3 regions of the Levilactobacillus yiduensis genome follow, and region 1 is predicted to be linked to each of the others. Evidence: predicted binding sites of a transcription regulator. Region 1 holds the regulator's gene; each other region holds the start of a gene.
What was found. Region 1 encodes HrcA, which represses chaperone genes, less so after heat shock. Its sites were predicted from a motif close to TTAGCACTCNNNNNNNNNGAGTGCTAA; they were not measured.
Positions count from the first base shown of each region.

Region 1 (10,338 bases):
TGGGACCACCAAAGGTTAAGACCAGAAAGAAGATTGAGATCAACGTTTCGTACAGGCGCGACCGTTTGCCGTACAGAAGACCAATCATCAGTGGCAGTAACGCCACGCCCAACAAGGCGAAATACGTTGGGTTACCGTACGGTTCAAATGACAACATTATTGATTGACCTCGGCAATGATAGATTTAATATCAACCTTGCCGTTGGGGGTCATCGGTAGGCTTTCCTTGTAGACGAATCGCTGTGGAATCATGTATTCCATCATGTCACCACCCTGTAAATTGGCCTTGATCGCCTTGGTCAAGTCTAATTCACTGGCAAATTCATGAGTTGCCGGTACGATCCAGGCAATTAACTGACTCACCTTATGGTTACGATCATACCGTGGTACTGCGACGCCTACCTGAATGTGTGCTTCTTGTGACAGGTAGTGATTGACTTCTTCGAGTTCGATGCGGTAGCCGTGTAACTTGATTTGAAAATCAGTCCGGCCCCGGTACATGATCAACCCGTTATCCAGTTGGACACCCAGGTCGCCAGAACGGTAAACGGTCTTGCCGGCCATCTTAATGAAGGCCTTGGCCGTCTTTTCTGGGTTGTTCAGATACCCCTTTGACATCGACGGCCCACTGATCAGCAATTCGCCTTCAGTCCCCGCCGGTAGCGGATGTAGGTGCTCATCGACGACGGTGATTCGGGTATCATCCTTTACATGGCCAATTGGTAGCCGTGGGTAATCTGCCAGTATCCGTTCGGTAATTTCGACTTGAGTGACCGCCACCGTGGTCTCCGTTGGGCCGTAAGTGTTGAAGATACGGGCCTGGGGGAACCGCTGGTGCAAGGTGCTCGCCGTGGCGTGGGTCAATTCTTCACCACAGAAGAGGAACCGGCTCAAGTACGGGTAGTGGCTCGCGTCAAAGGTCGGTTCCATCAGGCAAATATCCACGAAGGATGGCGTTGAAACCCAGACGTTCAGATTCATCGTTGGCAGCGTTTCAAACAGTGCCTTGAAGTTATCCGTGACTTGCTTCGGTAAGGCCACCAGCGTGCCACCACTGGCCAACGTCGGTCCCCAGTCCATCACGGACAGGTCAAACGAGTATGGTGCTTGAGACAACGTGCGTGGTGCCTGTGGTAATTTGAAATCATCACTCAACATCCAGTTAACATAGCTTAACAAGTTGGTGTGTGAGATCTGTACCCCTTTTGGCTTCCCAGTCGTGCCAGACGTGAAGATGATGTAATACGTCTCATCCCCGCTGACACCATGAGTGACCTGGTAGTCGACGCGCTGATCAAAAATCGTGGTCAACGTTGTGCCGTCGATAATCGGCGTGTCACCCAAAGTTGTGGGCAAGGCGCTCACCGCAATCGCTGCGGCCGGGTGGGCAATGTCATTAATCGTGGTAATGCGTTCAACTGGTGAATGCGTGTCGATCGGCACGTAAGCGTGACCGCTCTTGACGATACCCAAGAAGGTCGCCATCATGTCAAACGTTTGGCCGCCGTACACCATGATTGGTGCGTGAGCGGGTAAAGCCATTTTGTCCAAATGTGCTGCTAGCGCATCCGAACGCTGCTTGAGCTCCCCGTAAGTGTTGGTCTGGCCCAGATCATCGTAAGCTAACCGTTCCGGGTCCTGGAGCGCCCAGTGATCCATGGCCGTAATCATGTCTCTAATCATACTCTGTCCCCCCAAAGATTGTTTCTCCTGCTACTCGCGCTAGTTGACCCCGCAACTAGAATTCATTGTAGATAAACGTTGAGCTGTTCAAGCCGCTGTAACCGTATAAATAAACTAATGCCATCAAAATTACAAAGTAGAATAAGGTCCAGCCAACAAATGCGACCACTGGCTGATGCCAAATCGCCAGCCACTTTGCTCTCATGAAATTCACCCCCAAAGTTTGTCGACCGATTCGCCCCCAAGTCGACGTCCGTACATCCCCTTAACTAAGTCAGCAACTTCCCCGACGAATCGACTGAGTTAAGCGCGGAGTTCGTGGTCCCAGCCACGCTCCTTATGTTTTGAGAATATCATTGCCAAAACCGGATTGCAAACAACCTCACTCAACCTTAAACCTTTCTTTTCTTTTTCCAGGTAAAAAAGCCATTTTGGGTCAAAAAAAAGGTTGCTGAAAACCTTCAGCAACCTTGATATATCAACTATATACACGTTTTTATCATGCGATTAATTTTCATTGAATTTATCGCGCATTTTGTTAAATAAGTTTCCTTTGCCGCTGCCTGTAACCGTTTCACCACTGGCTTTTGCGAAGTCACGTAAGGCATCGCGCTGGCCCTTGTTCAGGTTCTTTGGCGTCAAGACCTTGACCGTCACGTGCTCGTCACCATTACCATTACCCCGCAAACGTGGCGCACCTTTGCCTTTTAAGCGGAAGGTGGTCCCACCCTGGGTGCCGGCTGGAATCTTCAGCTTCACGTCACCGTGGACCGTCTTGACCGTCACGTCGTCCCCCAGTGTTGCCTGAACGAACGACAGATCCTGATCAAAGTAAATTTCCGTGCCATCGCGGCGGAAGTCCTTGCTAGGTTCCACTTGGAAGATAATGAACAGATCGCCGTAACCACCGCCATTACGGCCGGCTTCACCTTGACCCTGTAACCGCATTTGTTGCCCGTCATCGACCCCAGCTGGAATCGTGACTTCGACTTCATGCCGTTCTTCTTCGTGACCAGACCCACCACAAGTTGGGCACTTTTCCTTGATTTCTTGACCGGTACCGTGGCAGACCGGACAAGGCTGTTGACTGCGCATCCGACCCAACGGTGTGTTGGTCTCGGTCGTCACGTAGCCAGACCCGCCACATTGGTGACAGGTGACCGGTGACGTCCCCGGCTTGGCCCCATTACCGCCACAGGTGTGGCATTGGGCCTCACGGTTGTACTTGATCTTGGTCTTCTTGCCAAAGATGGCCTCTTCAAACTTCAAGTCCATCTGGTACTGTAGATCTCGACCAGGCCGTGGTGCGTTGGGGTTCCGTTGGCCGCCACCGCCGCCAAAGAATTGGTTGAAGATGTCGTCGAAACCACCGCCGCCACCAAAGCCGCCGAAGCCACCTTGTTGACCGCCGCCAAAACCACCGAAGCCGCCTTGGGCACCGTCTGCGGAACCATATTGGTCATAGTTGGCCCGTTTTTGTTCATCACCTAAGACATCATAGGCATCCTGCACGGCCTTGAATTTCTCCGCCGCATCCGGTGCCTTGTTCAAATCTGGATGATACTTCTTTGATAATTTCCGATAGGCCTTCTTGATTTCTGCTTGACTGGCATCTTTTGCGACGCCTAGTACGCCATATAAGTCCGTTTCCGCCATCTTTTTCCTCCCAATCAAACCCGATATTTTTCGCTACTAGTAAGAATAGCATACTCGAAACAAAAAGCCAAAGCCCCAGGGACTCTGACTTCTTGTCTGCACTCTCTTAAAGTGAAACGGGGCAATTACTTGTTATCGTCGTCGTGAACTTCGTGGAAGTCCCCATCAACAGTGTCGCCGTCTTTGCCGTCGCTCTTGGCATCGCCACTGGCTTGTTGACCAGTAGCACCGTCAGCGCCGCCCTGGGCTTGTTGTGCCTGTTGGGCTTGTTGATACAACTTGACGGAGAGGTCTTGGATGATCTTGTTCAAGTCATCCTTCTTGCTCTTCATGTCGTCCAAGTTGTTGGCTTCTTGGGCCTTCTTCAAGGCGTCACGCGCATCTTCGGCCTTCTTGATTTCGTCGTCAGAGACCTTGCCCTTAACGTCTTTCAACGTCTTGTCGGTCTGGAAGAGTAATTGGTCGACTTCGTTCTTGGTGTCGACTTCTTCCTTACGTTGCTTGTCGGCAGCTTCGTTTTCCTTAGCTTCCTTCATCATCTTGTCGACTTCTTCATCGGACAGACCGTCGGAACTCTTGATGGTGATCTTTTGTTCCTTGTTCGTGCCCATATCCTTAGCGGAAACATTCACGATACCGTTCTTATCGATATCAAAGGTCACTTGGATTTGTGGAACACCACGAGGTGCAGCTGGGATGTCAGCGAGTTGGAAGTTACCCAACGTCTTGTTGTCAGCAGCCATTGGCCGTTCACCTTGTAAGACGTGGATATCAACGGCTGGTTGGTTATCCGCAGCGGTTGAGAAGACTTGGGACTTGCTGGTAGGAATCGTGGTGTTGCGGTCGATCAACTTCGTGAAGACCCCACCCATGGTTTCAATACCCAAGGATAATGGCGTGACATCCAATAAGACAACGTCCTTGACGTCACCAGTGATGACCCCACCTTGGACAGCGGCACCTAAAGCAACGGCTTCATCAGGGTTGATGGAGTGGTTAGGTTCCTTACCCGTCCACTTCTTAACGGCTTCTTGAATAGCTGGAATCCGCGTAGACCCACCGTTTAAGATGACAACGTCAACGTCGCCGGCTTGTAAGTCGGCATCCTTCAAGGCGTTTTCAACTGGGATCCGCGTCTTTTCAACCAAGTCAGCCGTTAATTCGTTGAACTTGGCCCGTGTCAAGCTCTTTTCCAAGTGCAATGGGCCATTGTCGCCAGCGGAAATAAATGGCAAGCTGATTTGTGCTTCGGTAACCCCAGAGAGGTCCTTCTTCGCTTTTTCAGCAGCGTCCTTTAACCGTTGAACGGCCATTTTATCCTTGGATAAGTCAACACCGTTTTCGTCCTTGAAACCGGCAATCAACCAGTCCATGATCTTTTGGTCAAAGTCATCCCCACCTAAATGGGTATCCCCGTTCGTTGACAGCACGTCGAAGACACCGTCACCTAAGTCCAGGATGGACACATCAAAGGTCCCACCACCAAGGTCATAGACCATGACTTTTTCATCTTTGTCTTGCTTGTCCAAGCCGTAAGCTAAGGCTGCGGCCGTTGGTTCGTTGATGATCCGTTCAACGTTCAAACCAGCGATCTTACCAGCATCCTTAGTTGCTTGCCGTTGGGCATCGTTGAAGTAAGCTGGCACCGTGATAACGGCCTTATCAACCGTGTCACCAATGTAGTCTTCAGCGAAGGACTTCAAGTGTTGTAAAATCATTGCGGAAACTTGTTCTGGCGTGTAGTCCTTGCCTTCAATGGTTTCCTTGAAGCCTGCTTCACCCATGTGACTCTTGATAGATGAAATCGTGTTCGGGTTAGTGATTGCTTGACGCTTAGCAACTTCACCGACTTGGGTTTCACCATCTTTAAAAGCGACAACGGATGGCGTCGTCCGGGCGCCTTCCTTGTTCGCAATGATCTTTGGCGTACTGCCTTCAAGAACGGCAACGGCAGAGTTAGTCGTCCCTAAGTCAATTCCGATAATCTTGTTACTTGCCATCAAAAATTCCCTCTTTTTTTAATTTTTTATTTATAAATTTATTGAGCAACGACAACCATAGCGGGCCGGAGTACCCGGTCCTTTAGTTGGTAGCCCTTTTGGAGCACATTGACCACCGTTTCAGCCGTTTGCCCATCAGAGACTGGGACCGACTGAACCGCTTGGTGCAAGGTCGGGTCAAACTTCTGGCCCAGTGCGGCGATCTCCGTCACGTGATTACGCTTCAAGGCGTCTTCCATGTGATCGTAGGTCATCTGCACACCCTTTTTGATCTGCTTGCTCGTCTCATCAGTCGCTTCGACTGCTAAGGCCCGCTCCAAGTTATCGATCACGGGGAGCACGTCCTTAGCGAGTTGCTGACCATCGTACTTGATGAGCGCGGCCTGTTCCTTTTGGTAACGGGTCTGCATGTTTTGCACTTCCGCTTCGGCGCGCAGGTACTTGTCCTCGAAGCCATCCGCCTTCTTTTGCACAGCGGCTAAAGCCTCCGCGGTGACCGTTGGCGTCGACTTATCAGTGGGCTTCTTGTCCGCTGGTGCGGCTTGCTCAGTCTTGTCTGGGTCTTGCTTAGTAGTGGCGGCCTTTGCCGCAGTTTCATCATCAGTGGATGGTTGTTGCTTGTCAGCCACGATAAAAAACCTCCCTTTCTTTACTCGTCGTAGAACCGATAGTAATCTAACAGTTTCTTCGCGAGCTCTTCACGAAACGCACCGACAATCCCTAACATCCGTGAATACGGCATGCGGGTCGGTCCTAAAATAGCGATCATACCCTTACCATGTTGGTTCACGTCGTAGGTGGCGGTGATCAGGCTGAAGTTTCTCAAGGCATCGTTGGTCATTTCATTGCCAATTTGCACGGAAATGTTATCCCGCGGTTGCCCCAAGACGTTGGCGATATCATCGGTCTTATCGATCAATGAATACAACGACTTCAGTGAATCAACATCGCTATCCTGCGAGAAGTTCAACAGATTCAGTCGACCGCCAACGTAGAACCGCTCTTGCGCGGCCCGCGTCAACACGTCGCCGAAAATATCCAGAAAGCCTTCTGGACTCTGCAGGTAATTGGCAATTTTCATTGGAATATCCGCCTGCAGCTTTTGAACCACTTCTGGAAGCGTCAACCCGACCAACTGATCATTGATCAGCCGAACAACGGCCTCTAACTGGTCGCCGGTCACGGACTCACTCACGTCAAATGTCTGGTTTTCCACGTCACCACTGTCGGTGACCAGGATCGCCATCACTTGCCGCTTACCGAGGGGAACCAACCGGAAACCACTAAGCCGACTGTCCTTTAATTCCGGCTTCAACGTAAACGCGGTATAGCTCGTCAGGTTGGATAAGATCGTGGCCGATTGCGAAATAATTTCGTCAATCTTGTGGAAATCGCCACCTAACGAGGACTGAATCACGTCGATATCGTTGGGCCGCAACGGATCGGGTTTTACCAAATGGTCAACGTAATACCGGTACCCTTCAACCGAAGGAATCCGGCCGGAAGACGAGTGAGTCTTTTTAATCAGGCCCTGTTCCTCCAACGCCGCCATTTCATTACGAATTGTCGCTGAGCTTACGTGGATGGGTAACTGCTTGGCTAATGCCTTAGACCCCACCGGCACACCAGTGTTGGTAAAGTCGCGGACAACGGCTCGCAGAATCATCATTTGTCTTTCTGAAAGCATCACAATCACCCCTTTTTTAGCACTCAAACAACACAAGTGCTAAGTCACATATATAATGTAGCAAAACCGGGTTTTGAAGTCAAGAAATCTGGTAGAATTTTTAGCAATCGTTGGGTTTAAGTGCTAATTTTTTAGAATTCCCTCAGAATACAGCGGTTTCAGGATGGATTGTGGTGACTGGCCCGCCTTACCGTTCGCCAAATATGGGCTGGAACGCTGTGGGCGGACGGGACGAGCCAAAGGGCGGTCTCGGCACCTCGCTTTGAGCCGAAATGCACGTCTCAAAGACGCCAGTTCCCTAACCAGCCAAAAGCGCTGCCAAGGGAACTCCCACGGCTGAGCCCATATTTGGCGAACTCCCGGCTACGGTAGTGCCTATCGCCCACACTTGCCTAATTAACTAGTGTCTCTAAATCTATCATCTAAGTTAACCTATACCACTACTCTTACTAAACTTCTTGTCGGGATGGCGTTCAACCACCAAAATCTAGGCCTAAAAATCTTGGGATAACTTTCAACGGCCAACCAAAAAGGACTTAACTCCCGCAACGCGTTCGCTAAGCCCTTTAAATTATTTAACTGAAGATTGCAAGTGCAAAAATACCTGATAATACTCAGCTGACAAGGACTGTGAACATGAAATTAGTCCACGCCCGCCACCTGCGGCTGTCAGAGATTCCGGTAGCTATGGGGAACGCCGGCGGCCTAAGGAGCGGTCCGCCGACTCGGTTTGAAGCTTGACGAACCCCGTCAATCTCCAAACACGTCCCACGCTGTAAGCTGAGAAAAAACGCTCAGCTAACACCGTTGTCACAGCAACCTGCACCTCTGACCTCCTCCGGTTACGTCGGTGATTAACCACAAAATTAGCAGAGAAATCGCTGAACATCCACATTAGCGGACAACTTGTCACGTAACCGTGAGTGAGCTAAATTTGGACTCAGCCGTGGGAGTTTACAAGTGAACTTCTTGGAAACTGGCGTCTTCGAGACGCGGTCTTCGGCTCGAAGCGAGGTTGAAGACCGCCTTTTGGCTTCGACCGGTCCTTCCCACAGCGTCACGGTCCAAATTTGGCGAACGGTAAGGCGGCCAGCACAGAGCAAGGTGCGTTCAAAGGCTAATTTTATCCCTGTAAACCCTGGTGTCACCATAAATTTAGCTACTTTTAAACTTGCAACCTTTAGTTATTTAAGATTCACGCGTCGCAACTTGATGGAAATAGGCCCGCGTGTCTGCTTCGTCTTGCTTTAATTGCGCAACCAGACCGTCCGCGTCCGCGAATTTCACCTCGCCGCGCAACCGGTGGTGCCATTCGACCTCTACTGGTTCGCCGTACAGGTTGCCCTGGAAGTCCAGGAGGTTCATTTCGACCGTGACTGGACGGTTATCCCCAAAGGTCACGTTACGGCCCACAGAGACCATCCCAGGGTACCAGATGGCCCCAACCTTCAACCGGGCCGTGTAAATGCCAATCCCAGGGATCCACTCATCCTGTGGCGCCATGACGTTAGCCGTGGGGTAGCCGATCGTTCGGCCCCGGGCCTCGCCGTGGACTACCAATCCCGTCGAGCGGTACGTGTAACCCAGTAATTGGTTCACCAAGTCGACATCACCCGCACGCATCGCCGCCCGAATCCGCGTAGAACTAACCTTTTCGTTGCCACTGGCCTCTTCGGGGACCGTGACCACCTCAAACCGTCCCTGCGCATATTCAGGCAACCGCGCCATATTGGCCACGTCCTTCTTGCCGTAAGTGTGGTCAAAGCCAGCCACTGCCGCCACCGTGTGAAAAGCCACCAAATAGTGGTCGACAAATTCTTGCGGTGTCTGGGCCGCAAATTCGCCGGTGTAATTGACCAAAAAGACCCGGTCGACCCCCAATCGGTCCAGCTGCTGGAGCTTGCGGTTGATCGGACTCAAATACTTCTGGTCATCCGCCTGTAGCGGCCGGTAAACCAGCGCAGGGTGGTGATCATAGGTCAAGACGGCCAGCTTAACACCTTTGGCTTGGGCAAGCGCTTTGGCCCGGTTGATGACCGCTTGATGCCCGCGATGAACGCCATCGAAAAAGCCCATGGCCAAGACCACTGGCTCATCGGGAATTTGCCGTGCATCTAACGGGTGGTGTATGTGAATAACTTCCATTGGAAATTCCTCTTCTCAAAACTTAGTTCACCGCAAACATTTTCAGCGGCTTGTATTGTTGTTTTTCTTCGGACCATTGGTACAGGCACTTGGTCGCGCCCTGATACGTCAAGGCGACTTCCGGTGCCGTGGCACCATCCAGCTCATCGGCTGTGAGAAAGACGCCATTTTTGACCAGTCCCCAGACGCGGTCGCTCAATGCCACATGGGGATAAGCCGTCAACGCATAGTCGATGGGCCGTAAAATGGCCGACAGATTTTCGTTTGCCATGGCTTCGGCCACCTGGTCTAACGTCACCGTTTGGTCCAGCGTGAAACCGCCACTCTGTTGCCGGGTGAGCGATGCCATCACGGCCGGTACGCCCAACAAGAGACCCAGGTCAACGGCTAACGTCCGCACGTAGGTCCCTTTGGAACAGCCCACTTCAAAGGCCACGGTCTGCGTGCCCTGTTCGGCGTCAAACGTCCCCGCATCGGTCAAGGTGAAATGATCAACGGTCACCGTACGCGTTGGCCGTTCAACGGTTTCGCCCGCCCGCGCGTACTCGTACAACTTGCGACCATGAACCTTGACCGCCGAATACATGGGCGGCGTTTGCTGGATGGTCCCGGTCAGTTGGGCCGTCCCCGCCGTCAATTCAGCCAGTGTAAAGGGACGGGTCAGTGCCTGTCGTTCTACGACGTCGCCGTCCAGATCCTCGGTCGTCGTAGCCAAGCCAAAGGTCACCGTTCCCCGGTAAACTTTGCCGGAAGCCATGAGGTATGGCACGACCTTGGTCGCCGAGCCGATACAAATGGGTAACACACCATCGACGCTGGGATCAAGTGTCCCGCTGTGGCCGACCTTCTTGGTGTGGAGAATGTGGCGTAATTTGGCCACACAGTCAAAACTGGTGAGGCCTCGTTCTTTGTATAAGGGGATAATCCCGTCCATCCCGGTTCCTCCGTTCTTACTTGTGAAATCGTTTGGGTTAAGTCAATGAAACTGGCTAAACCAGTGCCTACGGCTGCCAGGGGTTCCGCCTGCTCTGGGGAACGGCTCCAGCCTGGCAAGCAGGCTTCCACCTCGCTTGAAAGCCTCGCTAAAACCGCGAGTCTCCCAAGTCGTCCCACGCTGTAGGCTGAGATAAAACCTCAGCCAACACCTCAGCCAACACCGTCGACACA
Region 1 is NZ_JAMXAZ010000009.1:51,629-61,966, forward strand. It holds gene dltB (D-alanyl-lipoteichoic acid biosynthesis protein DltB) at 1-157, opposite strand, end outside; gene dltA (D-alanine--poly(phosphoribitol) ligase subunit DltA) at 157-1,683, opposite strand; gene NGM66_RS07100 (teichoic acid D-Ala incorporation-associated protein DltX) at 1,739-1,888, opposite strand; gene dnaJ (molecular chaperone DnaJ) at 2,191-3,339, opposite strand; gene dnaK (molecular chaperone DnaK) at 3,465-5,339, opposite strand; gene grpE (nucleotide exchange factor GrpE) at 5,378-5,968, opposite strand; gene hrcA (heat-inducible transcriptional repressor HrcA) at 5,989-7,026, opposite strand; gene ribF (riboflavin biosynthesis protein RibF) at 8,215-9,171, opposite strand; gene truB (tRNA pseudouridine(55) synthase TruB) at 9,194-10,105, opposite strand.

Region 2 (10,338 bases), on a different contig from region 1:
TAACGCGTTGATTCCCAGAACGACAGTGTTCTGTCCACTAAAATTAGTGAAATCAGGAGCCTGCGTCAGCCAAGGTTCCAACTGTTCTGAGGAATATTGCCAGCTTGGGAAGAGGTCTGTCGGTCCGCCCACCGCGTTCCGACCCATATTTGGCGGACGGTAGGCGGCCAGTTTCTACTACGAAGCTGTAAATGACTAATTTTAACGTCATGAACTGCATGGTGACGACGACTCTGGCCGGCTTTTGTCTTGCAATCTTCAGTTTGGACAGATTTAGGGCAACCTGAAGTCTCCAGAAATCTTCACAAATTGGCCTAAGTCTGCACAAAACTTTTCGTAATAATAAGATTATAGTAATCAACACGATGATTCATTTATATAACGGAGGATTAAATTATGAAGAGAAAAGAGATGACGAAAATTCAGTTAACGGCCCAACAGGGGCTGACAGCGGCTCAGGCACAAGAACGGCTGGCACAGACTGGCCCGAACCAACTGGTGGCCGCGAAGAAACCCGCATTGTGGCGACAAGTTGCTCGCCACTTGAGTGATGTGTCCTCATTGGTCTTACTATTTGCGGTGGGACTGGCCAGTTACATGGCCCTGTTCCAAGGTGGCGGTTGGACCAAGACAATCGTGATCGGGTCCATTTTGATTATCAATGTCCTAATTGGGTTGTACCAAGAAGCCTCCGCGGAAAAGGCGTTGGCGGCCCTGCAGTCCATGAGTCTACCGACCACGACCGTGCGCCGTGACGACATCGCCCAGACCCTACAGGCCAAAGATGTGGTGCCGGGGGACCTGGTGCTCTTAAAAGCTGGGGACCAAGTACCGGCCGATGGTGTCGTGCTCCAGAGCACCAATTTAGCCGTCGACGAAGCCGTATTGACGGGAGAAAGTGTGCCCGTTGCTAAGGAGAAATTGACGGATCCCACTGCGGCGACAGAAGCCCAACAAGTCTTCTCCGGGACAGCGGTCACGGCGGGGACGGCCATCGTTCAGGTCGTCACGACCGGGATGGCGACGGAGCTGGGCCAGATTGCGGGCTTGTTGAACAAGACTAAGAAACGGGCCACGCCACTTCAAGGCCGGCTGAACCGGCTATCGGGCTGGTTGACAGCCTTTGCCGTACTAGGCGGCCTGGTGATCTTTGCCCTCAGCATTTGGATGCAAAATCAAGGCTTGGCGGATAGCTTGATGATTGGGATTTCCCTGGCGGTGGCGGCCGTGCCGGAAACGTTACCGATTATCGTGACGATCAGCCTGGCGCACGGAGTCAAGCGTATGGCCAAACGCAACGCCATCATGCGGCGGGTCAACGCCGTCGAAACGATTGGTGGCGTCGACGTGATCGCCTCCGACAAGACGGGGACGCTGACGCAAAATCAGATGACCATTACCCGCTACTGGACGCCCAACACGCAAAACGCGCTGGCGGCAGAAGACCTGTCGCCGGCTGGTGAAAAATTGATGCGGTACCTGGGCTTGGCCACGAACGCAGAGATCCAGACGGTCAACGGGCAAGAAGAAACGATGGGCGACCCTACGGAACTGGCTATCGTTCGCTGGTTAGCACGGCATGACCGGAGCCGGCAACAATTTGAAAAACGCGCGCCCCGACTCGCCGAAGACCCATTTGACTCCACGAAGAAAACGATGGCAACGATTCATCGTTTGGCGGATGGCCAGCAGTTGGTCATCGTCAAGGGGGCCTTTGACCGCCTACCGATTGCCTGGCAACCTGGCCAACTGGCTCAGGCGCAGGCCATGCATGACAGTTTTGGGCAGCAGGCGCTACGGGTCTTGTCCGTGGGATACCGGGTAATGCCGGCGACACAGACGCATGACTGGGCAGAACTGACGCAGGGTCTGACGTTTGCCGGGCTGGTCGGTATTATCGATCCACCGCGGCCAGAAGTGATTCCGGCGATTCGTGAAGCGAAGCGGGCCGGTATCAAACCCGTGATGATCACGGGGGACCACATGGTGACGGCCGAGGCCATTGCCAAAGAAATTGGGTTACTGACGCCTGGGCAACTGGTGATGTCCGGTAACGAACTCCAAACGCTAACGGACGCCGAGCTGGACGCACAGATCGCCGACATTGCCGTTTACGCGCGGGTCTCACCGACCGATAAGATTCGCATCGTTCAGGCCTGGCAACGGGCTGGCAAGACGGTGGCCATGACGGGTGATGGGGTCAATGATGCCCCCGCGCTGAAAGCGGCCGACGTCGGCATCGCGATGGGAATCACGGGGACGGAGGTCTCCAAAGGTGCGGCGGACATGGTCTTGACGGATGACAATTTTGCGACGATCATCGCGGCAGTCAGAGAAGGCCGGACCGTGTACCAAAACATCCTGAAGGCCGTGGAATTTCTGGTGGGGGTCAACTTCGCCCAGATCTTCCTGATGGTTGGCGCCGTTCTGATGGGCTGGGGCGCCCCGTTACTGGCGGAGCAGCTCCTGTTGATCAACGTATTGGCCGATGGGATTCCTGGCTTCTACATTTCCCGTGAGCCGGGCGAAAAGGAAGCGATGGAACAGCCACCGGTGGCCAACGACGAGAGTCTGTTTGCCCGGGGGCTGGGTAGCCGAATGGCGACGCGAGCCGTGACGTTTACCTTCCTTACGCTGGGCATCTACGCGATTAGTCGCTTTGGCCTATCCGCTGGACAAGCAACGCTGGGGATGACGATGGTCTTCTTGGTTCTAGCAGTGGGGTCGATGATCGACATCTACGCCATCAAGGACCGCCAGCCGGTGACGCGCCAGAGCCTACGCCGCAATCCGGTGTTAAACGGGGCCATGCTCTTGGCTATTGCCTTGGTGATCGCCATCGCGACGGTTCCTGGCCTGCAGGGGATGTTCGGCCTCGTGAGCCTGCCACTTGTGGCTTGGCTGATCGTGATTCCAGCGATGTTCGTGCCAACGCTGGTCTTGGAAATTGCCAAACGCTGGCAACGGCGAGGCAAGACAACTTGGGTAGCTGAAATTGACTAGGGCAGCGACCTGTACGGAAAAAATGAAGCTGGCGAAATTCATGCATGATGACAGTAGTACCGCCAGCAAATAACCACGAAAAAACCGGGTATCAGCGACTGATTCGTTGCTGATACCCGGTTTTGCTTGGGCATAAATAAAGTTTGAAAGTAGATTTAGCGAGTTGATTCCCGGACCGACAATGTTTTGTCCATGAGATTGGTGAAAATAGGAGCCTGCGGCAGCCAGGGTTCCGCCTGCTCTGGGGAACACCTCCAGCCTGAGAAGCGGTCTTCCGGTTCGCTTGGAAGTCTGGCCAAGCCCACCAGTCTTCCAAGTCGTCCCACGCTGTAGGCTGAGAAAAAACCTCAGCCAACACCGTCGACACAGCTGGCTCCACCCTGGCTGCCTCCGGCAAGTTGACGTCTGTCAATGACATTGTATTGGCTGGGAGTTAGTCGATAGGTTAACTGCTGCCAGGGGCTAAGTTGGCAATTGGTAGTTAATCACTCATGTAGCCGAGAGTCCGTCAAATATGGGTTCAGCCGTGGGAGTTTCCTTAGCGGCGCGGTTCATGCCGCTTAGGAAACTGGCGTCTTTGAGACGTGTTTTTCGGCTCAAAGCGAGGCCGAGACCGCTTCTCAGGCTCGGTCCGGTCCGCCCACAGCGTTCCAACCCATATTTGGTGGACGGTAGGCGGCCATTTCCCACTATGAAGCTGTAAACGACTAATCTTAACAGGTTCTAACCGATTTTCACCTAAGCATACTCAATTTTAGCAAGCCGGACGTAGCGCGCGTTGATATAGGCGTCTGGGCCGATTTGGTACCAGACCAGCTGTTGATCATCGACCACGCGACCGCGAATGTCCAGCGCCTCACCGTGCCGGAGTTGACCGGCCGTTTCACCGTATGGCTCGTGGTAAATGGATACGGCCTCACCCGGCACGTAATCAACGGTCCCCATGCGTTCAAATTTCTGCGGGTGCCATTTGTCCGGCGCAGGCAGATGAAGGTCGATGAACTGGTGGTCGCGACGGACGGTATCCTGGGCGCGAAGCCACTGTTCGCCACCGAGATTGTACCAGACTTCACCGCTGGTCAAAGTGATGATCATGAAGAGCCGCCACAGCGAGTCTGTTGGAAATTGGTAGCCGTAAGCCTGACCGTTGGGCTCATCGTAGACCTGATGATCGGCCTGTAAGAAGACAAATTGATGAACCCGCTGAACCGTTTGCCAGGAATCACGCCGGTAGTAGTAGACCACTTGCCCGGGTTGTTCGGCAAAACGGCCGCGTTGATTACCCTGTGCCTGGAAAATATGGTAGTTGGGAACAGTCGGGGGCGTCAGGGAAAAGGGCGTTCCCAAGCGGCCGCGTAGAATCCCTGGCAACTGTAAGAGGCGCCCCGTATCGTAGTCGACCAAATAGCTGATGATGGGCTGTCCCCAGTGCCGGACATAGACCAATGTGGTCAGACCGTATTCGCTGAGGTACGTCTGGGTGAAGCCGTGAACGTCCTGTAAGGCGTAGCCCGCAATTTCTGGGAAGCGGAAATTGACCGAGTGATGTAACCGCCCGGTCAGCACCAAGGCGGGCTGAAGCGGCCGATTTTGCGTATCGACCAGCCGAACGACTAGCGTGGCGGTCGGCTGCGTTTCACTAGTCTGAGCCGTCGTAGCCTGTGGTAACGGGAGCGCCGGTTGTGCAGGCGGCAGGGGCGTGGCCGGTGTGGAGACGGCTGGGGTCACTGGCTCAGGCACCGCGGGGGTGGGGGTGAGCCGGTGTTGTGCGTGTCGTGGTCGCCGTTTAGGCGGTCGGGTCGGCGCGATTGCCCGCCGTAACCAGTCAAAAAAAGCCATGTCCGTTCACCTCCAGAAGTTTCGTTAAAACCAGTATACCGCATTCTCCGACTGGATTGCAGACCCTAATTGCAAAACGCTTCCATAACGCGTTAAAAAATCCGGAAAACAGGTCTCTACATGACGTGAGGGGCCTAATCACCGCTTGACCAAACGTACCGGTAAGTTAGTCAAGTACGGCTGATTGCGATAGATTAAGCGAGTGGAAATGGTTGGATAGGTAGGACCGAGTATCGTCTGTAAAAACCATCGTAGCCGAGAGTTCGTTAGATATGAGTTCAGCCGTGGGAGGATTCTAAGCGGCATGACCTGATGCCACTTAGAATCCTGGCGTCTTTGAGATGCGTTCTTCGGCTCAAAGGCGAGGGCCGAGACCGTTCCTTGGCTCGGTCCGTCCGCCCGCCCACCGCGTTCCGACTCATATCTAACGGACGGTAAGGCGGCCAGAACCGTCCAATGTTGCGGTCAAACCAAAAAAACGACAGCCACCCGGAGGCAACTGTCGTTTAATCAAGTTACTGCTTATCGGTATCAGCCTTAGATTCCGCCGTGTCAGCCTTGTTGGCTTCGGTGTCGGCAGCTAAGACGATCTTGCCGTCTTCAATCTTGGCCACGAGGTTCTTAACGTCCGCGTGATCAAGGTAGAAGTCCGCAATCCGATCTTCAATTTCTTCTTGGATGACTCGCCGCAATGGACGAGCACCCATAGCTGGGTTATACCCTTTAGTCACAAGCTGTTCCTCAACTGGTTCAGTGACGTGAATGTGCAGGCCTTGACCAGCCAACATATTGTTGACGTCACCAATCATTAAGTCAACGATGTGCATCAAGTTTTCCTTGCTCAAGGAATTGAACTCGATGATATCGTCAAACCGGTTCAAAAATTCTGGCTTGAAGTAGTTGGTCAGGTTGCCCAGAACAGAGTGGGTCTTGCCTTCAGCGGCAGCACCGAACCCAACATTGGCTTCAGCGTCACCGGTCCCGGCGTTACTGGTCATGATGATCAGGGTATCCTTGAAGGAAACTGTCCGGCCTTGAGAATCGGTCAAGCGACCGTCGTCAAGAATTTGTAAGAACATGTTCATGACGTCGGGGTGGGCCTTTTCAATTTCGTCCAGCAGAATCAAGGTGTACGGGTGGCGACGGACTTGTTCCGTCAATTGGCCAGCTTCTTCATAGCCGACGTAGCCAGGTGGTGACCCGATCAACTTAGAAATGGAATGTGGTTCCATGTATTCTGACATGTCAAAGCGAATCATGGCCTCTTGGGAGCCGAAGAGTTCATTGGCCAATTGCTTGGCTAATTCCGTCTTCCCAACACCAGTTGGTCCCACGAAGAGGAAGGACCCGATTGGCCGACCCGTGCCGTTCAACCCGATACGGTTCCGGCGAATGGCCCGCGCAACCTTGTCGACGGCTTCGTTTTGGCCGATGACGTGCTTTTCCAAATCAGCGGGGAGGCTTTGCAGCTGATGTTGTTCCTTAGCTGCCAGCTCGCCAACTGGAATCGACGTCTTTTCTTCAACGATGTCTTGCATGTCCTTAACGGTGACCGTGGCCGATTGATCTTGTTCGGCGTTCATGGCGGTCTCCTTGGACTTTTCTAACTTGTTGACCTGATCACGGTAGTAGGCGGCTTTTTCGTAGTCTTCCTGCTTCAAAGCGGCCTGCTTCTGCTCCTCAGCACCCTTGATCTTTTCGTCAATGGCCTTCGGGTCAGCCACGTTGATCGTTAAGTTCTTCCGTGAACCGGCTTCATCCAACAGGTCAATGGCCTTGTCGGGTAAGAAGCGGTCTTGGATGTAACGGTCAGACAGGCGAACGGCAGCCTCAATGGCATCGTCCGTGTAGTGAACGTGGTGGTAATCTTCATACTTCTTTTGGATGCCTTGTAAAATCTTGACGGCTTCATCAGCACTCGGTTCGTTGACCGTAACGGGTTGGAACCGCCGTGCCAGGGCTTGGTCCTTTTCAATATCTCTGTATTCATTTAAAGTCGTAGCCCCGATGAGTTGGAAGTCTCCCCGTGCCAAGGCTGGTTTCAAGACGTTACCCGCGTCCATGCCACCTTCAGCGTTGCCGGCACCCATGATTTCATGGATTTCGTCAATAAAGAGGATGATGTCCGGATTGCTCTGGACTTCCTTCATCAATTGTTGCATCCGTTGTTCAAATTGACCGCGGATCCCGGTTCCTTGAACCAGTGACACCACGTCCAACCGAATGATTTGCTTATTGGCTAATTTTTCAGGAACGTTGCCTTCAACAATGCGTTCCGCAAGGCCTTCGATGACGGCCGTCTTCCCAACACCGGCTTCCCCGATCAACACGGGGTTGTTCTTGGTCCGGCGATTGAGAATTTCGATGACTTGAGCCGTCTCCTTGTCCCGACCAATGACGGGATCAACCTTACCATCCTTCGCCAGCTGGGTCAGGTTCAAGCCGTACTGACTGAGTAGGCCATTGCCCTTACCCCCGTTGTTGCCGGTCGGTTGGGTCGGTTGACCAGATTGGGCACCGGATTGCCGGTAGTCAGCTTGATCGTTGCTGTTGCCGCCTTGCATTGCCCGGAAAATATCATCCAGGTTGCCAAAGCCGAATGGATCTTGTGCCATACGGCCACCTCCATTTCCAGAATCGTTTTGTTGCTGCTTAAGCAGTTGGTAACAATTTTGGCATAGGTCAACTTGTTGCCGCTGCCCGTTCACACTCATGTACAGGTGAATCGTTGCTTCATTGCGGTGGCAATTTTGACATAGCATCTTGTCGTCTCCTTTCTTGCCTGGAATTCTCGTGGGAAACACCCACGCAGGTCCGTTCAAAAGGGTTTGACCTTTCTTGACCATTGACCACATTATACCGCGTTCACGTCCCCGTGCAAGTAATTTGTTTCGGGGCACAAGCGGTGCAAAATGGGGTATCTCCAGCGAACATTTTCATTCTAGCACTCTCCTAGGTAGAATGCTAAAATCACTACTTGAAAACGGCCAAATCTTTAAAAACGGGGTATATTCTGAGGCGTTGACTACCTGGATGGTAGAGTGCGTGCTAGACTAGAATGGTAGGGGGGAAATCGCGTCTGACCAAGCCTTCAGCACCATGCTAAGATTCGAAAATGATTAGCGTTGGTGCTGAATGGTTTAAGGGTTGGCGACCTTACTAACGGCGTTTCGGCAACAGATAAAAAAGTGGTGTGTCCCGGCAATTCCGGGTATACTGTTAGTCTCAGCCTGGTGAGCACCTGTTGGGATACCCCCCAAACAACTCACCTTAAAGAGGAGGAATAAAACTTTGGCAAAAGATTTTACTGATCTGATGAATCAGCTGAAAGATAAGAAATTAGATGAATTTGAAGTCACACCAGAAGAATTTCCAGCGTTTCAAAAAGCGTTCATGGCCTTTGAAACACGGAAACGGGTGGTGGGTCAGGCCCACAAGGGTGGTAAGCTCATCTATCGTTATGACGACGATGCCCAAAATGAGGCTGAATCATGATTATTTGATGTAAGCGGTTCATGAATGCTTGTAATTTGCAGGCGAGATTGATATTCTTAGAAGGTAGGCGTAACTCACCAAATGGTTGTTTGGCCCATGCGCAAGGTCAGGGTGAGTCACGTTAGATTAAGAAATCAACCTAAGCTTAAAGGAGATCGATCAATTATGGAAAAACGCGAATTTCGTGTCACTGCAGAAACTGGTATCCACGCCCGTCCAGCGACGTTATTAGTTCAAGCTGCTAGCAAGTTCAACTCAGAAGTTAGCTTGCAGTACCAAGACAAGTCCGTTAACTTGAAGTCCATCATGGGCGTTATGTCCTTAGGTGTTGGCCAAAACGCCAGCATCACCATCACGACTGACGGCGACGACGAAGCAGATGCCATGAAGGCAGTGGCTGAAACGTTGAAAAAAGAGGGTTTATCTGACTAATGAGAGCGATGCTCAAGGGAATTGCCGCCAGTGATGGGGTGGCTTGCGGCCGGGTATACCGGTTTGTTGAACCAGACCTTCGCACAAAAAGACGGTCAATCACTAATCTTGATTACGAATTAAATCGATTCCATCAGGCCCTTGAAGCAGCCGTCTCAGAAGTCGAGACGATTAAAACTCGTGCAACTAAAAACCTGGGCGCTGATAGTGCCCAGGTTTTTAGTGCCCACATTGAGATGCTCCAGGACCCAGAATTCATTGGTGCCGTTGAGACACAGATCAAAACCGAGCGGATCAATGCCGAAGTTGCCTTGGCGAGCGTGGCCAACATTTACGAAGGCCGGTTGAAGGAACAAAACGCGTACATGCAAGAGCGGGTCAGTGACCTCCATGACATTACCAAGCGGGTCACGGCACATTTGCTGGGCGTGAAGTTGCCGGATCTGGCATTGCTCAAGGAACCCGTCGTCGTGGTCACGCATGATCTGATTCCCAGTGACACGGTCTCAGTGGATGCCAAGTACATCCTGGGCTTCGTGACGGACTTAGGCGGGCGTACCTCGCATTCGTCCATCTTGGCGCGGTCACTGAACATTCCTGCAGTCGTGGGGACGCAATCGGCGACGGCTGATCTGACGGATGGCACCATGGTCATCGTCAATGGGACGCGGGGCAGTGTCATTAGTGAGCCGACTAAGCCGGAACTGGCAACGGCTAAACAGGCCATGCAGGACCGCGCGGCAAACATGCAACGACTCGCGACGTTACGCCACCACACGACGACCAGCCAAGATGGCGTCGGCGTGCTGCTGGCGGCCAATGTCGGTACCGCTAACGATATCCCGAACGTGTTAAAGAACGGGGCTGAAGCAATCGGGCTCATGCGCACGGAATTTCTGTACATGGACAGCGAACAGCTCCCCACGGAAGATGAACAATTTCTGGCCTATCGCCAGGTCGTCCAGGCCTTGGCCCCGCGGCCGGTTGTGATTCGGACGCTCGATATCGGTGGCGACAAGCCGTTGCCGTATCTGAAGCAAAAGCCAGAAGCCAACCCCTTCTTAGGGGCACGGGCGATTCGGCAGAGCTTGGCGCATCAAAACGTCTTTCGGAGCCAGTTGCGTGCACTGCTGCGGGCCTCGGCCTACGGTAATTTGCGGATCATGTTTCCCATGATTGCCACGCTAGACGAGTTGCGGCAGGCCAAGGCCATCTATGATGACGAACGCTCCCGGCTGACCACGGCCAAGGTGCCGATGGGCAAGGTCCAGGTCGGCATGATGGTCGAGGTTCCGGCAGCGGCCATGCTCGCGGATCGCTTTGCTCAGGAGGTCGACTTCATGAGCATTGGGACCAACGACCTGATCGGCTACACCATGGCGGCAGACCGGACGAACCAAGACGTGGCCTACCTGTACCAGCCATACCATCCCGCAATTTTGCGGTTGGTGGACCGGATCGTGACGGCGGGCCACGCGGCGGGCATTCCCGTGGCGATGTGTGGCGAGATGGCCGGCGATCCCATTGCGGTACCCCTGTTATTGGGGATGGGGCTAGACGAGTTTTCAA
Region 2 is NZ_JAMXAZ010000023.1:27,403-37,740, forward strand. It holds gene NGM66_RS11430 (cation-translocating P-type ATPase) at 397-3,003, shown strand; gene NGM66_RS11435 (MucBP domain-containing protein) at 3,742-4,842, opposite strand; gene NGM66_RS11440 (ATP-dependent Clp protease ATP-binding subunit) at 5,358-7,604, opposite strand; gene ykzS (protein YkzS) at 8,134-8,337, shown strand; gene NGM66_RS11450 (phosphocarrier protein HPr) at 8,503-8,769, shown strand; gene ptsP (phosphoenolpyruvate--protein phosphotransferase) at 8,769-10,338, shown strand, end outside.
Region 2: the regulator HrcA is predicted to act here: its motif matches at 7,784-7,810, upstream of NGM66_RS11440 (ATP-dependent Clp protease ATP-binding subunit).

Region 3 (10,338 bases), on a different contig from region 1:
CCGCGTTCGTGAGTCTATTTAAAAGCTGTTACAACTGTCGGATTAGAGAGTTGCGAAGTGCAATAACGTCCGAACCATGTTGCAAGTGAAGCCCCATTCGTTGTCGTACCAAGCAACAGTCTTGACAAGTTGGGTGTCACCGTTAGTCGTAACTTCAGTTTGGGTTGGGTCAAAGACAGAACCGTGATCATCATCGATGATGTCTGAAGAAACGATTTCGTCGGCGTTGTAACCGAAGGCTTCGTTACCTTCAGTGTGCTTCTTCATAGCGTCGTTGATTTCGTCAGCAGTAACCTTCTTGTCCAGAACAGTGACTAATTCAGTCAAAGAACCGTCAGTCAAAGGAACACGTTGTGCATGGCCTTGTAACTTACCCTTCAAGTCAGGGATAACCAAACCGATAGCCTTAGCGGCACCAGTTGAGTGAGGAATCGTGTTAACACTGGCAGTACGGTTGTTCCGCATCTTCTTGCCACGAGGGCCATCCAAGATTTGTTGGGTAGCAGTGAAGGCATGAATAGTGGTCATCGTACCAGCCTTGATACCGAATTCCTTGTTCATGAAGTAAGCCATTGGTGCCAAGCAGTTCGTGGTGCAAGAACCAGCAGAAACGATCACATCGTCCTTGCTTAAGGCATCCAAGTTAACGCCAGGTACAACCGTCGTAACGGCACCGGCTGGAGCAGATACTAATACCCGCTTAACACCAGCATCGATGTGGGCGTGAGCCTTTTCTTCGGAAGTGTAGAAACCGGTACATTCGAGGACGAAGTCAACACCGTCGTTCTTAACCCAAGGAATGTCTTGAGCCTTTGGTTCAGCGTAAACAGGGTATTCCTTACCGTCAACCACGATGCCCTTGTCCGTAGCGGAAACTTCGCCAGGGAAACGGCCATGAGTTGAGTCATACTTCAACAAGTAAGCTAACATGGAAGGTGTCGTCAAATCGTTGATGGCAACAACTTCGATGTCACTTGAGTGGAGTTCGTGAATCCGCTTGAAAGCCAAACGGCCGATACGTCCGAAACCATTAATACCAATCTTTACAGTCATACTGTGATTTCCTCCTTCAGGAAGCAAACAAAGATAATTTTTTAAAAAGCAATACATGTTCATTGTATCACTTTTTTAAAACAAAGTCAGCAGCACCTTCATCGGTTACTAGCCAAGTCTGTGCTGGCGCTAAACGCATGTAAGCCGCAATTGCGGCCCCCTTCTCGGCACCACCGGCAACGGCGATGACTAATTGTTTAGCGGCTAAGTCGCCAATTTCCAACCCGATACGGGGGAACTTGCTGACGACGTGGCCCTGGTCATCATAGAAATAACCAAAGGCCTCACCCACGGCATGGGCCGCGGATAAATCGGCGATCACGTGCGGATCCATTTTCCGCCGCTCGGCCATGACAAATGCCTGACCGATGCCGTGAATCACCACGTTGCTCTGGGCAATCAACTGTAACACTTCGTGGATTGCTGGCTCCGCGAACAACGATTTATAGGTGGCTGAGTTCAGTTGTTCCGGCACATAGAGCTGTCGAAACGCGCTGTTGGTGTGCTCCGCCATGGCGGCACTCACCGTGTTGGCCTGAATGGCGGGCGACTCACCAACCCCACCACGCGCCGGAACGAATAACAATTCCCGGTTAGTGGCCAGTGCCGGTGTCAACGCATCCGCCACGCTTGCCAACGTGTGACCGCCCATGACGGCAACCGTACTGGGTCCTGCTGGCATCTGCGCCATCAGAACCTGCCCGGCCGCCTGGGCTAAGCCATTGAGCGAACCGTTAGCCGCGGTGCTGTCACCGGGAACGATCGTGCAATGCGCGATGCCCAGCTTTTGCGCCAGTTCGCGTTCTCGCTGTTGGCGGCCCGCCAGGTCGTTCATCACGGGGGTCAACCCCCGCAAGACCCGCTGGCCACCAGCCGTGATCTGCATCCCCCGGACAGACATCTGAATGAATCCCAAGTCTGCCAAGGCGTCCGTGGTCGTTCGTACCGTCCGCTCGGAACACGCGAGCTTGGTCGCTAGCGTCCGCCGCCCCACGGGTTGGAGGCGGGCAACACCCTGCAGAACACGGAAGCGGCTGGTCAGTTTCCCAACCATCTGGGGCATAATCGCATCCACCCACTGCCAATCTTCATGCATCCTGCTTACCTCCTAGTGGGACGATAACCGACCTATGGTGGCTGATAAACGCCCACCCTGGTCAAAAAATTTAAGGCCAACCAGAGCTAACCTTTTACGATTAATAGTATAAGCCCATGCTCGCCCTTTAGCAAGTAATTCAGACCGTTAATTTATGTAAGCCCTTACAATAGAAGAAACTGAAACATAAGGTGTACTGGACCAGCCAGAAACTGGCGGCGTACCTCGAATTATAGGCAAAAAAATCGCCGTCCTCCGGCGAACCGGCGACGACGATTTCTTTGCTTTTATTTGATGCGCCCGGAGGGAATCGAACCCCCATTTCAAGAACCGGAATCTTACGTGCGATCCATTACACTACGGGCGCATAAAAATTGTTATGAACAACACCTTGATTACTATAACTGATTTTGAATAAAAATACAAGGCAGTTTTTCATTTTTAGGGGAGAATTCATGCTATAATGACGGCATTAACTTTTTCCTGGAGGTTTCCGCAATGACGCGACATAAGACTTTTCGCCTGGTCGTTGACGCATTATTAATGGCGATCGTTTTGCTACAAAATATTATTCCGTTTCTGGGCTACGTGCCCCTGGGTCCATTCAGTATGACCCTGATTGGCTTGACCGTCATCGTGGCCGGTACGGCTCTGGGTCCCAAAGACGGCCTGGTCATCGGTGGGTTCTGGGGCCTAATCACCTTCGTGCGGGCCTTTACCTGGCCATCCAGCCCGGTTGCCCCACTGATCTTTACCAACCCGTTGATTTCCATCCTGCCCCGCTTGCTGATGGGGCTAGCGGCTGGTGGACTCTACACCTGGGGCCGTAACCGTCAGTGGTCTCAGCGTCGCGCCATGCAAGTTGCCGCCGGTTGTGCGGCGTTGGTCAACACCCTTTTGGTCCTAGGCCTGGTCTTTTTCTTCTACCAAACGCCCGCCGTCGCCACGGCGTTCGGCGCCAAGGGTAACCAAACCTTGGGCTACGTGCTGATGATTTCCTTACTGACTAACGGGATTCCAGAGTTTATTTTAGATGTTCTAGTTGCCCCGTTGATTGCCCGGCCCCTACGTAACCGCTGGGATCGGCTCAGAGCCTAATCAGTATTGGTCCTACACGGGTGGCCGGCCGCGATTTATGACTGCTCACCCTGAGTTAATCATTAATTTTCTACGCGTTCACGTTACTTGTGAGCGCGTTTTTTTGGTTTCAAATCCAATAAATTAAAATAATCTAATAGCCTGACTAAACCCTTATCCCAGCTGGTCTAGATACCAGATAGGACGGTATCATCTAGCGGTGTACACGAGTGGTGTATACCGCCTTCAGTCACATTGGTGTACATTTCGGTGTACATTTGTCCACGATTAATCTGCATCAAACAAAAAGAAAAGACCGCAATAGCAACGTTTTCACGTCCTATCACGACCTATCCTAACTATAAGTGCGCCCGGAGGGAATCGAACCCCCATTTCAAGAACCGGAATCTTACGTGCGATCCATTACACTACGGGCGCCTATCAGCATCAGTATTTTTGAGCACCTAATTACTATACCTGATGCTGAATATAAATTCAAGGGGTCGTTGAAAATTTCTTCCGGATTAGATGTAAATCAGCGTGACCCCACCAAAGGACACATTCCCGTGAATCGTGACTTGTGGCGTCGTCCGGTCGGGCGTGGCCGTGCCCTTTTCTTCAACCGCGCCGAAGCCCGTGTTGACGTTATTTTGCACGTTCCAGTTCTTAGGAATGAACAACTCCGTGCCGCCAAATGAATCGTCGACCACGATCTCTGCGCCGTCTGGATTCAGCGCAACGTTGTCGAAGTACACCTTGGCATTACCCATGTAAACCTTGATGACGGCCCGTTTAAAATCCTGTGATTGCAGGTAGCGAATACTGCTACTCATGTTCACGTCAACTAGAATTTCCGCCTCGTCGCTGTTCTGCACGTCCTCTTCTTCCCAGTCGTGGCCATGCCGGTGATGCCAATCCTGACCATTCACGATTACCCGTGGGCCATGGTGATGCCAGCGCCAACGCGGCTTGATGATCAGTGACAGACCCGCCGTTAACAGGACCGCCGCCCCCAGAATCGTCCAGGGTGCCAGGGTCGCAATCCCCAGCGGCTTAGCGAAGATGATGGCCAGAAAGGCTAAGGAAAACACCATCCCCCCTACCGTGACGTGAATCACGCTTTCGACAAACGCCGCGACTAAAAACATCGCCAGCAACAACGTCCAAAATCCAATATGATAGGTGAAAATGCCCAGTTGGCTGGTCACTAAGATACCTGCCGCCAACACTAGGAAAACACCCCAAAACCAATTTCGATGCATCTGCTTTACCCCTCTCGTTCTAGTGCCTCTTTGAGCGCCTTGTAGTAGCGCCGCGACACGTAGAGTTGCTTGTGTGATTTCTGAAATTTAACCAAATTACCCGTGACGGACTTGGTCAACGATAAGATTTGCTCACGGTTGAGGATGGCGGACTTGGAGACCCGCTGGAAAGTTGTGGGCAACGCGTCAGCCAGCTCGTACAAGGGCTGTCGCGTAACGTAGACGTCATCAGCCGTGTGGACCATCACTTGGTGATCCGCCGCTTCCAGGAATAAAATGCTACCGACTCGGACTTGATAATTCTGCCCGCGCTGGCGTAGCGTAAGTCGTTTGGCCGAAGCACTGGCAGCTTCTAGGGCCGCCACCAATTGACTGACGTCCGTATTAGCTGCCGCGCGAATGGTCACATCCGGTTCCGATGCCGTCTCATCAACTTCCACGTGGATTTTCAAATCGCCACCCCCTTTCGTTATTTCAAGTAAACCATATCCACTGGCAAAAATAAATAACGGTAGCGTGACCGGTCAATTAACCAACGCAAGTGGTCGCCTAAGTTCGGTGAGCAAACCTTCTGCCCGCTACGCCGCAAGGACTGGCCCGCCTGCTGGTCGCCGCTGATCACTGGTTCCTGACACAATCGATGGGTGTTTGCAAATTCACTTAAAACCGCCCTTCTGATTGACTTCACAGCGTTGCCACCCCGGTTCACGGCGTTAGCACTCTCCCCATTCGACTGACAGAATACGTGACGTTTGGCCAAACTCTGTTATGATGGTTTTAGTTAATTGGTTCTGGCCGAAATGGTAAGTCATATTGTTTGACCTACTTTGACCATAGCGGTACACTAACAACATGTTAGCGAAACGCTAGCCATTCAATAGTTAATAAGGGAGGCTATCTAGTCATGAATTTAGTACCAACAGTTATTGAACAATCATCCCGTGGCGAACGGGCCTATGATATCTATTCACGACTCTTAAAAGACCGGATCATTATGTTATCTGGCCCAATCGAAGATGACATGGCAAACGCCATCATTGCGCAATTGCTCTTCTTGGACGCCCAAGACTCCACTAAGGACATTTCGTTGTACATCAACTCACCAGGTGGTGTGGTTTCTTCCGGCTTGGCCATTTACGATACCATGAACTTCATCCAATCCGACGTGCAAACCATTACGTTGGGGATGGCAGCTTCCATGGCCAGTGTCTTGGCTTCATCCGGGACTAAGGGCAAGCGTTTTGCATTGCCACATGCCCAAGTCATGATTCACCAACCATCAGGTGGTGCTCAAGGGCAACAAACTGAAATTGAAATTGCTGCACGTGAGATCTTGAAGACCCGTGAATTGATCAACAAGATTTTGGCTGAAAACTCTGGTCAACCCGTTGAACGTCTGAACCAAGATACCGAACGGGACAACTACTTGAGTGCGCAAGAAGCCGTTGATTATGGTTTGATTGACCACATCATGACCAACAGTAGCGAACAAAAGAAGTAATCGACTAATTAAAAATAACACCGGCCCGGCTTGGGTTGGTGTTATTTTTTTTGCACTAAACACTTGAGTCCCACCACTAACGGATCGGTTGAGCTTGTCTTTTCGATTCAGAGATTAAGACTAACCAAAGATTGCAAACGCAAAATACCTGATAATACCTAGCTGACGGGGATTGCAGACATTAAAGTTAGCCCCCCATCACCTGCGGCTGTCAGAGATGTGGGGGCTGGCCGCCTCCCGTCCGCCAAATATGAGCCGGAACGCGGTGGGCGGCGGGACAAGCCAAGAAGCGGTCTCGTCTCCTCGACTTTGAGCCGAAGTTCGCGTCTCAAAATCGCCAGTTCCCTAACCGGCATGAACCATGCCGCTAAGGGAACTCCCACGGCTGAGCTCATATTTAGCGGACTCCCGGCTACAGAGATGTTTCACTAGTCGGTTAGGTTAGTCCTTGGCAACAGGTGAACTACAGTCACATCTAATCCAATTCGGTGGGACTGAGAAGCGCCAATCCGTCGGCGTCAACCGGCAATTCAGCGCCCCCCAGTGGTGTTGGCCCAGTTAGTGGCATCGCTGAAATGGCAAACATTAATGGCAATCTGCCACGTAGCCGTGAGTGAGCTAAATTTGGACTCAGCAGTGGGCGTTTTCAAGTGAACTGCTTGAAAACGGGCGTCTTCGAGACGTGGTTTTCGGCTCGAAGCGAGGTTGAAGACCGCTCTTGGGCTTCGACCGGTCCTTCCCACAGCGTCACGGTCCAAATTTGGCGAACGGTCAGGCGGCCAGCACGAACTATCTTGCGTTCAGAAACTAATTTTCCGTCATGAACTCAAGTGTCACAATGGCCCTGGCTACTTTCAAGCTTGCAATTTTTAAAGACTAACAGAAAAAACGGCCCCCAGCACCATTAGCTGAAAGTCGCTTTCCCCTACGCCGAAGCTTCTTCACGAAGGTGCTTGGCATAGTCATTGATTTTACGTAAGCGGTGATTGATACCGGACTTGGAAATAGGACCGCCGGGAACCAGGTCACCGAGTTCTTTCAAACTGACCTCTTGATGGGCCATCCGCGTTTCAGCAACTTCACGTAACTTGATTGGAAGTTGCCCCAGGCCGACCGTGGCTTCAATAAACTGAATGTTATCGAGCTGTCGGGTCGAGGCGTTGGCCACCTTGTCCATATTGGCGTTTTCACAGTTGACCAACCGATTGACCGAGTTGCGCATGTCCCGCATGATGCGGACGTCTTCGAACCGCAGCATGGCCGTGGTGGCGCCAATCAGGGACAGGAAGTCCGCAATCTTTTCGGCACCCTTCAAGTACGTGATGTACCCACTCCGTCGCACGATGGTCCGAGCATTCAAGTCATAACGGTTCATCATTTCCGCAATCATCTGGTTGTGCTCCTCGTATAGTGAGTAGATTTCCAGGTGGTAGCGACTGGTTTCGGGGTTGTTGACGGACCCGCCCGCCAGAAAGGCACCGCGCAAATAAGAGCGGACCCGCATGTCATCGTTTAAGATTTCATCTGGCACGGACTCCAACAGCTGCATCCCGTCAAAGATACCGAGGTCGGATAAGACTTCCGTGGCTCCCGTTTTGACTCGGACAATGTACAGGTTATTTTTTTTGAGCTTCATTTTACGCCGCACCAGCAATTCACTTTCCAAATCGTAGAATTGCTTGAGCAACTGGTACATCCGCCGGGCAATCGCCGGGTTTTCTGTTTGGACATTCAAGACAAAGTGATGATTGGCGAGCCCAAGGGCGCCGTTCATCCGGATCAAGGCGACTAATTCAGCCTTGGCGTTGTCGCGGTGAACCTCCAGGGTGGTTAATTCTTTTTTGACTTCACTGGCGTATGACACCGTTAAGGCCTCCGTTTCATTCGGTAACGCGGCTGGCCAATTAAGTTCAAGAGTTCATGAACGACCTCTTGCCCGTTGTGGAAAGCCCCATTATCGCGTAATTGTAAAAAGTCGGTCGAAATGACCCGGCACCCCTGATCACGGAGTCCCTGAAAGTCATGCCGCACCGGTTGAGACATTTCGTCCCAGCGTTGGTAATCAATGTATTGGTCAGGCACCTTGCGGGTGTTGACCAACACCGTGTCAATAAAATTTGTGTGTAAATGCTGGTTCAAGACGCGCACGTGATCGGCATCGGTGAAGTTTTCCGTTTCACCCTTTTGCGTCATGATGTTGCAGATGTAAACGACTTCCGCCGACGTCTCCTTGACCGCGTTGCCGACGCTTTCAATCATCAGGTTGGGCAGGATGCTGGTAAATAGGCTCCCGGGCCCCAAGACGATTTGATCAGCGTTCATGATGGCATCGATGACCGGCTGGACGGCTTGCGGCTGCTGGTGATGGTCGCTAGTCTCGACCCACACCCGCTTGATGAGCTTGTGGGCGGCCGTGATTTCCGACTCGCCACTCAGGGTACTGCCATCCGCAAATTGGGCGTGCAACTCCAACGGTTCATCGGCCGCCGGATAAATGTGGCCATTGACACGCATCAGTTGGGACAGTTCCTGAACAGCATCAAAAATACCGCCCTTCATTTCCGACAAGGCGGCAATGATTAGATTTCCGATCGCGTGACCGGCAAAGAAATCATCCGTCGTCTCAAACCGGTACTGGAACAAGTCTTTATAAATGTCTGGCACTTCCGCCAGCGCCACCATGACGTTGCGAATATCACCAGGCGGCACGACGTTCACGTAATGCCGAATGATACCAGAAGAACCCCCGTCATCAGCAACCGTGACCACTGCCGTAATATCGACATCTTGGTCACGCAGGTTGCGTAAGATTACGGGGAGTCCCGTTCCACCGCCAATGACCACGATTTTCGGGCGGCGGCTACTATTTAGCTCTCTCATGATCGATTAGCGGACTCCTTTCGCTTGTTGATGTCGCGGTGGGTCACGTGGACCGGATAGCTGTCCCCCAGTGCCTTGCCGAGGCGTTGGGCTAAGGCAACGGACCGGTGTTGGCCGCCGGTACAACCAATCGCAATGGTCAGACTGGACTTACCCTCTTTTTTGTAGCCCGGCACGATAGTCTGTAGCAGGCCCAAGAACTGTTGATAAAAGTTCTCCGTTTGCGGATGCGTCATGACGTACTCGTAAACGGGTTGGTCTAAACCAGTCTGTTCCCGGAGTTCTGGCAAGTAGTAAGGATTCGGCAAAAACCGCACGTCCATCACGATATCGGCGTCGATGGGCAAGCCATACTTAAAGCCAAACGACATGACTTCGATGTGAAAGGCATTCGTCGTTTCTGTTTCATAATTGTGGAAAATCTCTTCACGGAGCTTACGGGGACTGAGGTTAGTGGTATCCAGTACCAACTGGGCCGCCTGCCGAATCGGCGCCAGCAATTTCCGTTCACGCTGAATACCTTCCATCACGCGACCGTTACGGGCCAAGGGATGTGAGCGCCGTGTCTCCTTGTAGCGTGAAACCAGTTCCTCATCCGACGCGTCCAGGAACAGAACCTGGGCGTTCATGGTACCGTGGACCGCTACATCATTTAGCATGCGCACGATTTCGTCGTAAAATGCCCGTGAGCGTAAATCGATCACTAACGCAATCTTGGATAATTTACCTGACTCACGCACTAAATCCCAAAACTTGGGCAGCAGCGAAGGTGGCATGTTATCAATACAAAAGTAGCCTAAATCTTCAAAGCTTTGCATGGCGACGGTCTTGCCGGCACCACTCATCCCGGTAATGATCACCAACCGAATATCTTCAGTCATGGCTCTTCTCCGCTCCTTTCGAAAACAATCTTTATGCAGTATAACACACCGGGTGTGTCTTTTCCTAACAATTCTCTTAAATTACGTCAATTTTGGTCGGTTTGGCCACTGAATTTGCTTGCCGCTTCCGCTAGACCTTCGGCGTTACGCTGTGCACTTCCTAAGAAAGTTTAAAGTTCTTGGCAGCGGGGGCCACAAATGGCGGTTGGATTTCGTTGGTATCAGTAAGGACCTAACGATTGAGAGGCGGAGTTGCCTAGAATCATTGATACAAGTTGTTTGTGGCTGCCCGGTCTGTGCTGGCAGACTCTCGGCTACAGGAGTGGTTAACCATCAACTGGCCATTGCCAATAGTCCCGGTACGGCTAAATCTGACCTAATTCAGACTCACCGACAGGTCCTTCCCCGCCGAAGTCAGCTGGCAATTAATGATGCCAACTGTATCGACCTCAAACCAGCCATTTCTGTCTAATCACTGAGCAAAACACCTTTCAGACTGGTGAACTAGGCCAGTTTTCCAAGCAAACCAGAAAACCGCCTCTCCGGCTAATGACATCCCCAGAGTAGGCGGTTCGTATAGACGCATGC
Region 3 is NZ_JAMXAZ010000003.1:72,455-82,792, forward strand. It holds gene gap (type I glyceraldehyde-3-phosphate dehydrogenase) at 43-1,053, opposite strand; gene NGM66_RS02725 (sugar-binding transcriptional regulator) at 1,121-2,149, opposite strand; tRNA gene NGM66_RS02730 (tRNA-Arg) at 2,445-2,516, opposite strand; gene NGM66_RS02735 (ECF transporter S component) at 2,648-3,247, shown strand; tRNA gene NGM66_RS02740 (tRNA-Arg) at 3,593-3,664, opposite strand; gene NGM66_RS02745 (LiaF transmembrane domain-containing protein) at 3,751-4,488, opposite strand; gene NGM66_RS02750 (LytTR family DNA-binding domain-containing protein) at 4,494-4,940, opposite strand; gene NGM66_RS02755 (hypothetical protein) at 4,958-5,125, opposite strand; gene clpP (ATP-dependent Clp endopeptidase proteolytic subunit ClpP) at 5,393-5,989, shown strand; gene whiA (DNA-binding protein WhiA) at 6,915-7,853, opposite strand; gene mgfK (gluconeogenesis morphogenetic factor MgfK) at 7,856-8,869, opposite strand; gene rapZ (RNase adapter RapZ) at 8,866-9,750, opposite strand.
Region 3: the regulator HrcA is predicted to act here: its motif matches at 5,202-5,228, upstream of clpP (ATP-dependent Clp endopeptidase proteolytic subunit ClpP).